3 regions of the Georgenia sp. H159 genome follow, and region 3 is predicted to be linked to each of the others. Evidence: riboswitches for the same ligand, from Rfam matches in the RefSeq annotation. Region 3 holds a riboswitch; each other region holds the start of a gene.
What was found. A riboswitch is a leader RNA that binds a small molecule or an ion and turns the genes downstream of it on or off. The one in region 3 is predicted to bind cyclic di-AMP.
Positions count from the first base shown of each region.

Region 1: it holds a riboswitch for cyclic di-AMP, as region 3 does, so the genes downstream of both, VR894_RS06685 (C40 family peptidase) here and VR894_RS17725 (C40 family peptidase) in region 3, are expected to answer to the same signal.
Region 2: it holds a riboswitch for cyclic di-AMP, as region 3 does, so the genes downstream of both, VR894_RS18265 (C40 family peptidase) here and VR894_RS17725 (C40 family peptidase) in region 3, are expected to answer to the same signal.

Region 1 covers NZ_JAYDZY010000004.1:55,705-59,977, forward strand. The annotation lists gene VR894_RS06675 (ABC transporter substrate-binding protein) at 1-836, opposite strand, end outside; gene VR894_RS06680 (metal-dependent transcriptional regulator) at 1,145-1,831, shown strand; cyclic di-AMP (ydaO/yuaA leader) riboswitch at 2,013-2,165, shown strand; gene VR894_RS06685 (C40 family peptidase) at 2,273-3,040, shown strand; gene VR894_RS06690 (universal stress protein) at 3,168-4,100, shown strand; gene ddaH (dimethylargininase) at 4,231-4,273, shown strand, end outside.
Region 2 covers NZ_JAYDZY010000018.1:41,567-45,839, reverse strand. The annotation lists gene resB (cytochrome c biogenesis protein ResB) at 1-406, opposite strand, end outside; gene VR894_RS18270 (four-helix bundle copper-binding protein) at 553-954, opposite strand; cyclic di-AMP (ydaO/yuaA leader) riboswitch at 1,170-1,344, shown strand; gene VR894_RS18265 (C40 family peptidase) at 1,489-2,172, shown strand; gene VR894_RS18260 (hypothetical protein) at 2,595-3,014, shown strand; gene VR894_RS18255 (class E sortase) at 3,056-3,856, shown strand; gene VR894_RS18250 (hypothetical protein) at 3,856-4,011, shown strand; gene VR894_RS18245 (hypothetical protein) at 4,206-4,273, shown strand, end outside.
Region 3 covers NZ_JAYDZY010000017.1:2,530-6,802, reverse strand. The annotation lists gene VR894_RS17735 (TlpA disulfide reductase family protein) at 130-735, shown strand; gene VR894_RS17730 (cytochrome c biogenesis CcdA family protein) at 739-1,524, shown strand; gene VR894_RS17725 (C40 family peptidase) at 1,572-2,270, opposite strand; cyclic di-AMP (ydaO/yuaA leader) riboswitch at 2,415-2,589, opposite strand; gene VR894_RS17720 (four-helix bundle copper-binding protein) at 2,794-3,195, shown strand; gene resB (cytochrome c biogenesis protein ResB) at 3,353-4,273, shown strand, end outside.

The DNA.
Region 1 (4,273 bases), on a different contig from region 3:
GCCCACAGCCACTTCGTCGTCGAGGTGCCCTCACTGATGGTGAACCCGGGGTTGCCCTCGAACTGCGCGAGCTGGTCGGGGGAGTCCTCCGCGATGACGAGGTCGAGACCGCCGGTCGCCAGCGCGTTGTTCATCGCGGTGGTGTCGGTGAAGAACTGGAAGGTGGCGCCCGGGTTGCTCGCCGGCTCGCCCCAGTAGTCGTCGTACCGCTCGATCGTCAGGTGGTCGCCCTGCGTCCACTCGACGAACCGGTAGGGCCCGGTGCCGTTGTCCGCGGTGTGCTCGGTGTCCCCCTCCTTGACGATCGTCTCGCCGGCGAGGTGGAAGATGAGGGAGCGGGACGGGCGCGAGAGCACGACCTCGAGGGTGTGGTCGTCGGGAGCGGTGATCTCCTCCATGACGCTGAGGTCCGACTTGCGGGCGGCGACCGACTCCTCGGAGATGATCTCGCTCAGGGACCACACCGCGTCGGCGGAGGTGAAGGGGGTGCCGTCGTGGAAGGTGACGTCCTCGCGCAGGTCGAAGGTGTAGGTGAGGCCGTCCTCGCTCACCTCCCAGCTCTCGGCGAGCGCGGGGATGATCTCGCCGTCGACGTCGATGGCCGCCAGGCCCTCGTAGACGTTGCGGGTCATCGTCTGTCGGACGCCGGAGCTGCCGCCGACGTTGCGCTGCAAGCCGGTGGGCTCGTTGGTCGAGCCGATGATGACCTCTGTCTCGGCGGCAGTCGTGCTGCCGCTGCCGCCGCCGCTGTCGCCACCGTCACCACCGGAGCAGGCGGCCAGCGCGAGCGCGGAGACGGCGGTCAGGGCCAGCACCCGCGATGGGGTCTTCGTCATGGGGGACCTTTCGTCGAGGCCCGGGCCGGCGGCGGACGGGCCCACGTCGAGCCCGGCGACACGTCCGACGCTCCGGGCCGAGGGGATCGTTCGGCTCAGGAGCAGGTCGGACAACACACGACGGACGCACGGCAGCCGGGACGAGCCGGGGCAGGGGTGCGGTCGGTCATGGTTGTGCCATTCTCCCACAGCGTCGCCGGGCGGTCGCTGTGCCGAGTGCCACTGCGCAGGACGCCACGCCGGGGACCGGACGTGCGCCGCCGGGCGTCCTATCCTCGGTGCAGGAGCCGAGAGATGGGCAGCGACGCATGAGTGACCTGATCGACACCACCGAGATGTACCTCAAGACGGTCTACGAGCTTGAGGAGGAGGGGGTGGTGCCCATGCGTGCCCGCATCGCCGAACGCCTCGGGCACTCCGGACCGACGGTGTCGCAGACGGTGGCCCGGATGGAGCGTGACGGCCTGCTCCACCTCGAGGAGGGACGCCGCATCGCGCTGTCCGAGGCGGGGCGGGAGAAGGCGACCCAGGTCATGCGCAAGCACCGGCTCGCCGAGCGCCTCCTCATCGACGTCATCGGGCTGGACTGGGAGTACGTCCACGAGGAGGCCTGCCGCTGGGAGCACGTGATGAGCGAGCAGGTGGAGCACCGGCTCGTCGCGCTGCTCGACCACCCCCACCACGACCCGTACGGCAACCCGATCCCGGGGCTTGCGCAGCTCGGGGAGCACACCCGCGCCCCCGCCGAGCCCACGCTCCGGGCGCTGGCCTCCCTCGCCGGTACCGACGACGGTGACGTCGTCCTCCGGCGCATCGGCGAGCCGCTCCAGGTTGACGTCGAGCTCCTCGCCCGCTTCGCCGAGGCCGGGGTGCGGCCCGGCGTGCGGCTGCAGCTGCAGCGCGGTGTCGGCATCGTCTCACTCCGTGCCGAGGGCTCCGAGCTGGTGCTCGACGTGCCGGAGGACGTGACCCGCCACCTCTTCGTCGAGGTCTGAGAGTCGCGGAAATCCGGGCTTCTTGTTGCTCCACGGACGTGAGTCGCGACACGCTTCCCACATCGTCGTAACCGGAACGTGACATTTGACCGAGGGCTCGGGTAGTGTCCGACTCGCTCCTCGCACCCCTCCAGTGATGAGCCCTCGGACGGAGCCCAACCCTGCCGCCGTCCCGAGGTTCCCTTTGAGAATGTCCGTCGGCAGGGGCGGGGGAACCAAGTAGTGGCGGTCGGCCCAGGTCGGCCCCTAGGGGTGAAGCCCGTCCGAGAGGACGGGCCGGGTGATCTCCCATCCGAACCCGACAGCTCACCTCGTCGGCAGCAGGAGAGGTAACACGTGACCGTGACCACAACCGGGGCTCGCCACCGCGCGGCATGCCGCCCCACCACGCCACTGACAGCGTTCGGACAGGCCGTCACTGGCCCGGCAGCCCGTCGCGGCATGCTCGTCGCCGCGTCCTCGGGCCTCGCCCTCACCATGGCGGCCAGCACGGCAGTCGCCGCGCCGGAGGGCTCCTCCCTCCCGCAGGTGGACGTCTCGGCGCTCTCGAACCAGGCGCGCACCGCGCTGACGGTCAACCCCACCGTGTCGGTCCCCGCCGACGTCGAGTACTCCGTCGCTGACTTCGCCGTCGAGGCGATCCCGCCCAAGACCATCCACGCCGAGGACGCCGACCCGGTCGCCGAGCGCATCGCGGCCGACGAGGCCGCCCGGCAGGCAGAGGCGGAGGCCGAGGCGCAGGCGCTGGCCGCCGCCCGCACCGCCGAGTCCGCCTCCCGCACGCGGACGTCCTCCGCCCAGGCCGGCACGACCGCGACCGCTACCGCTGCCGCAGAGACGGCGCCCGCTCCCGCGGCCGCCCCCGCCCCGGCCGCCTCCGGCAACGCGATCGTCGACATCGCCTTCCGCTACGTCGGCACCCCGTACGTGTGGGGTGGCGCCACCCCGGGCGGGTTCGACTGCTCCGGTTTCACGTCCTACGTGTACGCCCAGGCCGGGATCAGCATCCCGCGCAGCTCCAGCGCCCAGCGCAACGCGGGCACCGTCGTCTCCGCCGCCCAGGCGAGCGCCGGTGACCTCGTGTGGTGGCCCGGACACGTCGGCATCTACCTCGGTAACGGCCAGTACATCGCGGCGCACAGCCCCGGCAACCCGCTGTCGGCGCGCGCGATCTACAAGTCCAACCCGACCTTCATCCGGGTGGGCTGACAGCCGCACGCTCCGCCCGACGGGCCCGCACCGCCACGGTGCGGGCCCGTCGGACGTTCGAACCGCCGACACGGGTGTCGGCACGGAGCACAATGGGGAGCAACGGCTCCCGAGCTTGGAGGGTGACATGCCCCGCGAGAACGTCGTCATCGTCGGTGTGGACGGCTCCGAGACCAGCAACGCGGCCCTCGACTGGGCGGCGGCGGAGGCACGACGCCTCGGCTGGCGCCTGCACGTCGTCTGTGCGTACGCCGTCCCCGCGTTCACCGTCGCCTCGCTCGACGGCGGCTTCGCCGCCGTCGACGACTCGGCCATCCAGGCCGGGGCGCAGGCCGTGCTCGAGGAGGCCGTCGAGCGCGTGGGCGGCGACCTCGAGGTCACCTCCGCACTCGAGCTCGGTGACCCCGCCGGGGTGCTCGTCGAGCTCTCCCGCCAGGCGGGGCTCGCCGTCGTCGGCACTCGCGGCGGCGGTGGGTTCGCCGACCGTCTCCTCGGCACGGTGTCCTCCTCCCTGCCCGCGCACGCGCACTGCCCGACCGTCGTGGTTCCCCGCACCGAGGACGGTCAGCCGCCCTTCACGCCGGTTCGCCGCGTCGTCGTCGGTGTCGACGGCTCGGAGTCCGCCACCATCGCGCTGCGCCGAGCGGTGGACGAGGCAGCCGCGTGGGACGCCCACCTCACCGCCGTCGCCGCGGTGCCGATCGGCGGGGGAGCCGGGTCGCTCGCCTGGCTGCCGGCCGCCGTCGACCGGGACGACGTGCTCGCCGACGTCAAGGTCGGGCTCTCGGTGGCGGTCGAGCGCGCCGTCGCCGGTCGGGAGGTCCGCGTCAGCCAGCACGCCCTCGACGGCAACGCGGCGGCACTGCTCGCGGAGTTCTCCACCGCCGTCGACCTCGTCGTCGTCGGGTCCCGCGGGCGCGGCGGCTTCGCCGGGCTGCTCATGGGCTCGACCAGCCAGGCGGTCCTCCACCACGCCGTCTGCCCCGTCATGGTCGTCCCCGCTCGCTCCGCCGAGGAGGAGACCCGCGGTCCTGCCGACGTCCCCTGGCGCCGCCGCTGAGGGCTCCGCGCCTCCGCACCCCCCGCCGAGCCCCGGATCGTGTGCACGCTCGGCGCGCCCCGCGCCGCTGCGCGTCGTCAGGCGTCGCGGCTGCCTAGGCTGTGCCCACACACCGACGAAAGGGGCACACGTGCGGCCACCCCGCCATGCCACGCCCCGGCACTACCTCATGT
Region 2 (4,273 bases), on a different contig from region 3:
GTGGGACGCGGGAGGGTGCCGCGCGTAGCGCGGTGATGTGTGCCTTGGTGCGGGGCAGGATGCAGCCGATGAGGGAGATGAACAGCAGCAGGTAGATGGCGGCGAACCAGGGCGCGGCGTAGATGTCGAGCAGGCCCGCGCGCTCGAGCCAGGTGGCGAGCTGGGGGCGGTCGGCGCGCAGGGTGGCAACGCCGGCGGGGTCCTGGGGGATCTGCGGGATGAACGCGCCGGGGAGGGCGGCCAGCGCGAGCAGCATGAGGAGCAGCAGCGCCACCCGCATGGAGGTGAGTTGGCGCCACGCCCAGCGCAGCCAGCCGCGCACACCGATCCCGGCGGGGGCCGGGGACTGGGGCGGCATGTCCTGCGCCTCGTCCATGGTTCGCAGACCGGCGGGACGGTAAGCCATCACACCGCCCTCACGGAGCCGATGACCGGGGATCTGCACACACTCAGGGACGCTAACCCACCGCCCGGAAAGGCCGGGAATGCCGGTTAAGGTTCGGTTAAGAGGCGCCGGTCACCGCGTGGCGGCCGGCTGTGCTGCGGGGGTCCTCAGCCGATGGCGGCGAGGAGCTCGGTGCAGGCCTGCTCGCAGGCGCGGCAGGCCTCGGCGCAGATGCGGCAGTGCTCGTGGTGCCCGGCGTGGGCCGTGCACTCGTCCCCGCAGGAGCGGCACGCCTGGATGCAGGCCTGGAGCATGGCGCGGGTGAGGTTGGCGTCGTAGCCGGTGTGCCGGGACAGGACCCGGGCGGTGGTGTCGCAGATGTCGGCGCAGTCGAGGTTGGTGCGGATGCACTTGCGCAGCTGGTCGACCATGTCCTCGCTGAGGCAGGCGTCGGCGCAGGCGGTACAGGCCTGGGAGCAGGCCGCCAGGGTGTCCACCACCCGGGCGAGCAGGTCCCGGTCGAGGTTGATCTCGGCGGGGTAGGTGTTCATCATCTCGGCGGTTCTCATGGTCTTGCTCCTTCGTCAGTCGCTATCCCCGCGGACAGTCATGACGGGTGCGGGCTTGCGACGTTACGAGGCTTGCCGTGGCCACGCAGCCGCAGGAACGGGCGATGACGATGAAGGTTTGATGAAGTCTTCCCCCAGGGCCGTTATCGAATCGTGATCCGGGGGTGGGCGTGTGTAGCGTCGCTCCTGCTTCTCGTCCCCCTTCACGGGAAGCCCGCGTGCGGACGCCGAGCCCTGCCACCGCACCGTGGTCCTCGATCGTCCGTGGCAGGGACGGGGAACCCGATGTGGGCCTGCGTGCAGGTCCTTGGGGTGAAGCTCGATGCCTGAGCCGGGTGTGCTCCTACCCGAACCCGACAGCTGACCTCGTAGGCGCCCTGGAGAGGTTTACCCGTGACAACTAGCCACACCCGTGGACGGCACCGCGCCGAGGGCCGTCCCGTCACCGTTTTCTCATCGCTGGGTCCGTGCCTGACGGGTCCGGCCGCGCGCCGTGCCGCGCTTGCCGCGGCCTCCTCCGGCCTGGTGCTGACCATGGCCACCACCACCGCCTCCGCGATGGAGCCGGTCCACCCCGACCCCCCGGTGGTCGAGACCCAGGCGGCGGCGAGCACGCAGGCCAGCGACGCGGTCGGCGAGGTCGCCCACACCGTCGTGTCGGGGGACACCGTGGGGAAGCTGGCGCAGCGCTACGACAGCACCATCTCGGCGATCATCGCGGCCAACGGGCTGAACGCGCAGGCCCTCATCATTGTCGGTGAGGTACTGACGATCCCGCAGGGGCAGGCCGCCGTGGCGGCGACGTCGACGGCGGCCGTCACCGAGCGGGAGACCACGTCGGCGTCACGCTCGGCGCCCCGCGCCGAGGCCGCGCCGGCCAACACGTCGGGCAACGCGGTGCTGGACATCGCCTACCGGTACATCGGCACCCCGTACGTGTGGGGTGGGTCGACCCCGGCGGGCTTTGACTGCTCGGGGTTCACCCAGTACGTGTACGCCCAGGCGGGTATCTCCATCCCGCGGTCCTCGGCGGCGCAGCGCAACGCGGGCACGCAGGTCTCGGCGTCCCAGGCCCAGCCGGGTGACCTGGTGTGGTGGCCCGGGCATGTGGGGATCTACGTGGGTGGGGGGCAGTACATCGCGGCCTTCAGCCCGGGTAACCCGCTGTCGGTGCGTGACATCTACAAGCCCAACCCGACGTTCATCCGGGTGGGCTGAGCACCGCGCCACGAGTGGTCCGCAGCCGGCACTGGCTGCGGACCACCACTCGTTTCTCCGTGGCGGGCCCGACACATTCACCGTGCCGACAGTTCCCCGCCCCGAAGGCGTCGTCTGGCTGACGGCTCTCGGCGCGGTGTCGCACCGCCCTCCTGCCCAGATCCACCGGTTTGAGCAGGTCGGCGATCACGAGGCTTTACATCGGTCCCTTGCGCGCACCGTCCCGTCTCGCTCATCAGGCACGGCCCGTCCGGTAGCACCTATCCGCCCCTGACTTCGTCGCGGTTGCTCCGACCCACCCCTGACGAAGCGGTCGACGTCTCTTACCTACCATCGGCAACGCCGGTGCCTGGTGGCGCGCTACATCGATCGTTAATCATTCCTTTGCCGAAATCCTCCACCAGGTGGAGGACGTTGTGGTCATGACGGCAGTCGCACACTCGGCAGCGGTCGACCCCGTGTCGGCGGCACAGCTTGACGTGGCACGTGAGAAGCCCCGCAGGACGGTATGGACGGTCATCACCGGGACGGTCGGTGGCGTGGTCGGGCTGGCACCCCACCTCCTGCACCACGCGGGTCCTCTTGTGGGCACCGCCCTGGTGGCCGGTGCGGGCGGTACGGCCCTCTTCGGGTTTCTGGGGCTGGTCGCGTCGGTGCCGATGCTCGTCAAGCTCAAGCGTCGCTTCGCCAGCTGGTGGGCGCCTGTGATCGCGTTGGCGCTGTTCGGGGGCATGTTCGCACTGTCCTCGTTCGTCATCGGCCCGCAGATCAGTGCGTCGTTCGAGCCGGCGGCACCCGAAGTCACCGACTCCGTCGACCACGACGTTCACCACGAACCGTGAGGACGGGCCGCCCGGAGCCCGACGTCGCTTCGGCTCGTGAACTGTCCGACGTCGGCGCACCGGTTGGCCCCGCTGCCTCGGGGCCGACCGGGTCCGGTCCGGGGCGGAGGCCGTCCATCGGCATGCGCGCCGTCGGTGTCGTCGGAGAGGTGATGCTGACGCTCGGTGTCCTGGTCGCCCTGTTCGTCGTGTGGCAGCTGTGGTGGACAGATGTCGTCGCCGGACAGCAGCAGGAGGCGACGGTCGAGCAGTTTCGGGCCAGTATCGGCGGCGCGACGGGGCGTGAGACACAACCCGACCGTTCCGTTGCCCCGGAGAACCCGACGCCGAGCGATCAGCCTCCGCCGGCCGTGACGCCTCCCGGCGCGACGGACGTCTTCGGCATCGTCTACGTGCCGAGGTGGGGGGAGGACTACGCGGTTCCCGTCGCCGAGGGGGTCGACGTGGCCACCGTCTTGAACGAGGGCAACATCGGTCACTACCCAGAGACCGCGATGCCCGGCGGGGTCGGCAACTTCGCCACCGCTGCACACCGGCAGAGCTTCGGCGCTGCCTACCGTCACGTCGAGGAGCTTCGACCCGGGGACCCCATCGTCGTGGAGACCGCAGAGGGGTGGTTCGTCTACCGCGTCACCGAGGACTACATCGTGACCCCGGACCGTGTCGATGTCGTCGCCCCGGTGCCAGGGCAGCCCGGGGTGGAACCGACCAGACGTCTCATCACGTTGACGACGTGCCACCCGCTCTACTCCGCCGCGCAGCGCTGGATCACCCACGGAGAGCTCACCGAGTGGTACCCCCGCGCGGGCGGGGCACCTGCACAGCTCATGGAGGAACCCTGATGTACGCCGCGATCTGGAGGACGCTGCCCGGGCCGCGCTGGCTCAAGGCGATCGAGGCGGTGCTTCTCTCCGTGGTTGCCGTGGCGGCGCTCTTCACCTGGGTCTTCCCCTCCATCGCGGACGACATCGGGCTCTTCACCAACACGGTCGGGTGACCACACCGGTGCCCGTGCCGCAGGACGCGTCGACAGCGGACCACGTCGCGGTCCTTATAGTCGTGATCGCCGACCACTCTCCCAGGAGCGATGTGACCCCATCCCGCCTTGTCCCCCGTGGTGCTCCGGTGCTCGCCGCCACGGCTGTGATCGTTGGACTGCCGAGCCCCGCGGCCGCCCACCAGGAGTGGTTCGTGAGCGACCCGGACGCGTATCCGGTCGACCTCTCGGCGCTCTTGCGACCGGGAGTCCTGGTCGGCGT
Region 3 (4,273 bases):
TTCGGTTAAGAACCGGCCCGGTCGCCCCCCGGTTGGGGAACTTCCCACCAAAGCGGCGACGATGGTCGCCGGACCAGTGCAGCGATCAGTGAGCCCCGGGCGGGGTTTCGGTTGGGAAAGGTGACAAGCGTGAGACCCTCCAGGCGTCGGGCACCCCTCAGGCGCGTGCTCACGGCGGCCGCCCTGGCCACCGTCGTGGCCTTGAGCGGCTGTGCCGCCACCGCCCAGACCGACGCGGGACAAGACTCCGGCGCCGGCTACATCGCCGGAGACGGGTCCCTGGCGACCTGGGAGCCGCAGCAGCGCGACGGCGCCATCGAGCTCATCGGTCAGACCTACGACAGCGAGGAGGTCGACCTGAGCCAGTGGCGCGGGGAGGTGGTGGTGGTCAACTTCTGGTATGCCGCCTGCCCGCCGTGCCGCGCCGAGGCCGGGGACCTGCGGGCCATCCACGAGGACTACACCCCCCAGGGGGTGCAGCTGCTCGGGGTCAACCCCCGCGACGACGCCGCCACCGCCCAGGCCTTCGAGCGCACCTTCCAGGTCCCCTACCCCTCCATCCACGACCAAGGAGCCGCCGCCGTGGCCGCCTTCCAAGGACTCGTGCCACTCCAGGCCATGCCCACCACCGTGGTCCTGGACCGCCAGGGCCGGGTCGCCGCCCGCATCATGGGCCAGATCGACCCCACCACGCTGCGCGGCCTCATCGACGACACCCTCGCCGAGACGGCCTGAGCGATGGACCAGCTCGGCTCCTTCTTCGCCAGCACCGTGCTCACCGGCCCCATGCTCGCCGCGCTCCCCGTGGCCGCGATCGCCGGATTTATCTCCTTCGCCTCCCCGTGCGTGTTGCCCCTGCTGCCTGGGTACGTCGGCTACCTCAGCGGCATGGCCGGGGCCACCACCCCCGGCGCCCGCCTGCCTGGCGGGCAGCAGACCAAGGTCCGTGACGGGCGGCTCCTGGCCGGGGTACTGCTCTTCGTCGCCGGCTTCACCGCCGTGTTCGTCCTGCTCGGCGTCATCTTCGCCTGGCTCGGGATCCTGCTCGCCCCCTGGCTCGACCTCACCACCCGCATCCTCGGCGCGCTGGTCGTGCTCATGGGCCTGGCCTTCATGGGCTACGTCCCACTCATGCAACGCGACCGCCGCCTGCACCTGACCCCCCGGCAGGGCCTGTGGGGAGCGCCGCTCCTCGGTGTCGTGTTCGGGCTGGGCTGGGCGCCCTGCATGGGCCCCACCCTGGCCGCGGTCCTCAGCCTCGCCTTCAGCGAGGCCGATCCCGCCCGCGGCGGGGTCCTCGTGTTCGCCTACAGCCTCGGCCTCGGTGTCCCGTTCGTCGCCGGGGCGATGCTGCTGTCCCGCTCGACCCGCGCACTGGGCTTCCTGCGCCGCCACCGCCGCGCCTTCCAACGCCTCGGCGGCGGGCTGCTCGTCCTGCTCGGACTCGCGATGGTCACCGGGCTGTGGATCTGGGTGTCGGGCTACCTGCAGGGCCTCGTCGCCAACTTCCAGACCCTCGTCTGACCCGGGCCGGTGGTGGCCCGCAGCCAGCTGCGGGCCACCACCGCTGCTCAGCCCACCCGGATGAACGTCGGGTTGGCCTTGTAGATGTCACGCACCGACAGCGGGTTACCCGGGCTGAAGGCCGCGATGTACTGCCCCCCACCCACGTAGATCCCCACATGCCCGGGCCACCACACCAGGTCACCCGGCTGGGCCTGGGACGCCGAGACCTGCGTGCCCGCGTTGCGCTGCGCCGCCGAGGACCGCGGGATGGAGATGCCCGCCTGGGCGTAGACGTACTGGGTGAACCCCGAGCAGTCAAAGCCCGCCGGGGTCGACCCGCCCCACACGTAAGGGGTGCCGACGTACCGGTAGGCGATGTCAAGGACAGCATTGCCCGACGTGTTGGCCGGCGGGGCCTCGCTGCGGGAAGCCGAGCGCGAGGCCGAAGCAGCCTCCCGCTCAGTGACCGCCGTCGACGTCGTCGCCGACACGCTCGCCTGCCCCTGGGGGATCGTCAGCACCTCACCGACACGGATCAGCGCCTGCGCGTTCAGACCGTTGGCGGTGACGATCGCCGAGATCGTACTGTCGTAGCGCTGCGCCAGCTTCCACACGGTGTCACCGGAGACGACGGTGTGGGTGACCTCCGCGGTCTCGGTACCACTGGCCTGCGCACTCGCCGTCGGGGTATCGCTGGCCTGGGTGCCGACCACCGGCGGGTCGGGGTGGACCGGCTCCATCGCAGAGGCGGTGGTCGTGGCCATGGTCAGCACCAAACCGGAGGAAGCCGCGGCAAGCGCGGCACGACGCGCGGCCGGACCCTTCAAGCACGGACCCAGTGATGAGAAAACGGTAACGGGACGGCCCTCGGCACGGTGCCGACCACGGGTGTGGCTAGATGTCACGGGTAAACCTCTCCAGGGCGCCTACGAGGTCAGCTGTCGGGTTCGGGTAGGAGCACACCCGGCTCAGGCATCGAGCTTCACCCCAAGGACCTGCACGCAGGCCCACATCGGGTTCCCCGTCCCTGCCACGGACGATCGAGGACCACAGTGCGGTGGCAGGGCTCGGCGTCCGCACGTGAGCTTCTGCGATGAAGGGGGCAAGAAGCAGAAGCGACGCTACACACGCCAACCCCAGGATCACGGTTCGATAACGGCCCTACGGGAAGAGTTCATCAAACCTTCATCAACATCACGACTCCTGCCCAGGCACCCCCCGGGCACCCCGCGTAACGTCGCAAGCCCGCACCGACACGGGGCAAGCAATCAGAGATGGAGGAAGACAATGAGAACCGCGGAGATGATCACCACCCACCCCGGCGAGATCGGCCTCGACGTCGACCCGCTCGCGCGGGCGATCGAGGCCCTGGTGGCGTGTTCCCAGGCCTGTACCGCCTGCGCGGACGCCTGCCTCAGCGAGGACATGGTCGACCAGCTGCGCAAGTGCATCCGGACCAACCTCGACTGCGCCGATATCTGCGACACCACAGCCCGCGTGCTGTCCCGGCACACCGGCTATGACGCCAACCTCACCCGCGCCCTGCTCCAGGCCTGCATCCAGGCATGTCGCTCCTGCGGGGATGAGTGCGCTGCCCATGCCGGCCACCATGAGCACTGCCGCATCTGCGCCGAGGCCTGCCGTGCCTGCGAGCAGGCCTGCACCGAGCTCCTCGCCACCATCGGCTGACGACGCCCGCACCACAGCCCCGACCGTCGCGTCGCCACACCGAAACCGACGCATCTTAATCAAACCTTAACCGGCATTCCCGGTCTTTCAGGACGGTGGGTTAGCGTCCCCGTGTGTGCACGGGTCCCCGGTCGTCGGCTTACGTGAGGACTGTGTGATGGCTTACCGTCCCGCCGGTCTGCGAACCATGGACGAGGCGCAGGACATGCCGCCCCAGTCCCCGGCCCCCGCCGGGATCGGTGTGCGCGGCTGGCTGCGCTGGGCCTGGCGCCAGCTCACCTCCATGCGGGTGGCGCTGCTGCTGCTCATGCTGCTCGCCCTGGCCGCGCTGCCCGGCGCGTTCATCCCGCAGATCCCCCAGGACCCCGCCGGCGTGGCCACCCTGCGCGCCGACCGGCCCCAGCTCGCCACCTGGCTCGAGCGCCTTGGCCTGCTCGACATCTACGCCGCGCCCTGGTTCGCCGCCATCTACCTGCTGCTGTTCATCTCCCTCATCGGCTGCATCCTGCCCCGCACCAAGGCCCACATCACCGCGCTACGCGCGGCACCCTCCCGTGTCCCGCGCCGCCTGACCCGCTTCCCCGTCCGGGACACGCACACGACCACCGCCACCACCGAGGAGGTGACCGGGGCGGTCCGCTCGGCGCTGGGCCGCCGCTTCCGGGTGGCCGTGACCGCGGAAGGGATCAGCGCCGAACGTGGCTACCTGCGCGAGACCGGCAACATCGTCTTCCACCTGTCCCTGATCGGGGTGCTCGTCGCCCTGGGTGCCGCGCAGCTGGTCGCCTACCGCGGACAGGCCGTCGTCGTCGAAGGCCGCACCTTCGCCAACTCCCTCGTCGACTACGACACCTTCACCCCCGGGTCCATGGTCACCGGCGCCGACCTCGAGCCCTTCACCTTCTCCCTGACCGAGCTCACCTCCCGGTTCACCGTCGACGCCCAGGCCCGCGACTTCGCCGCCCGGGTCACGGTCACCGAGCCTGACGGCCGGCGCTACGAGGACACCATCCGGGTCAACTACCCGATCACCGCAGCCGGCGCGAACATCTACCTGGCCGGCAACGGCTTCGCCCCC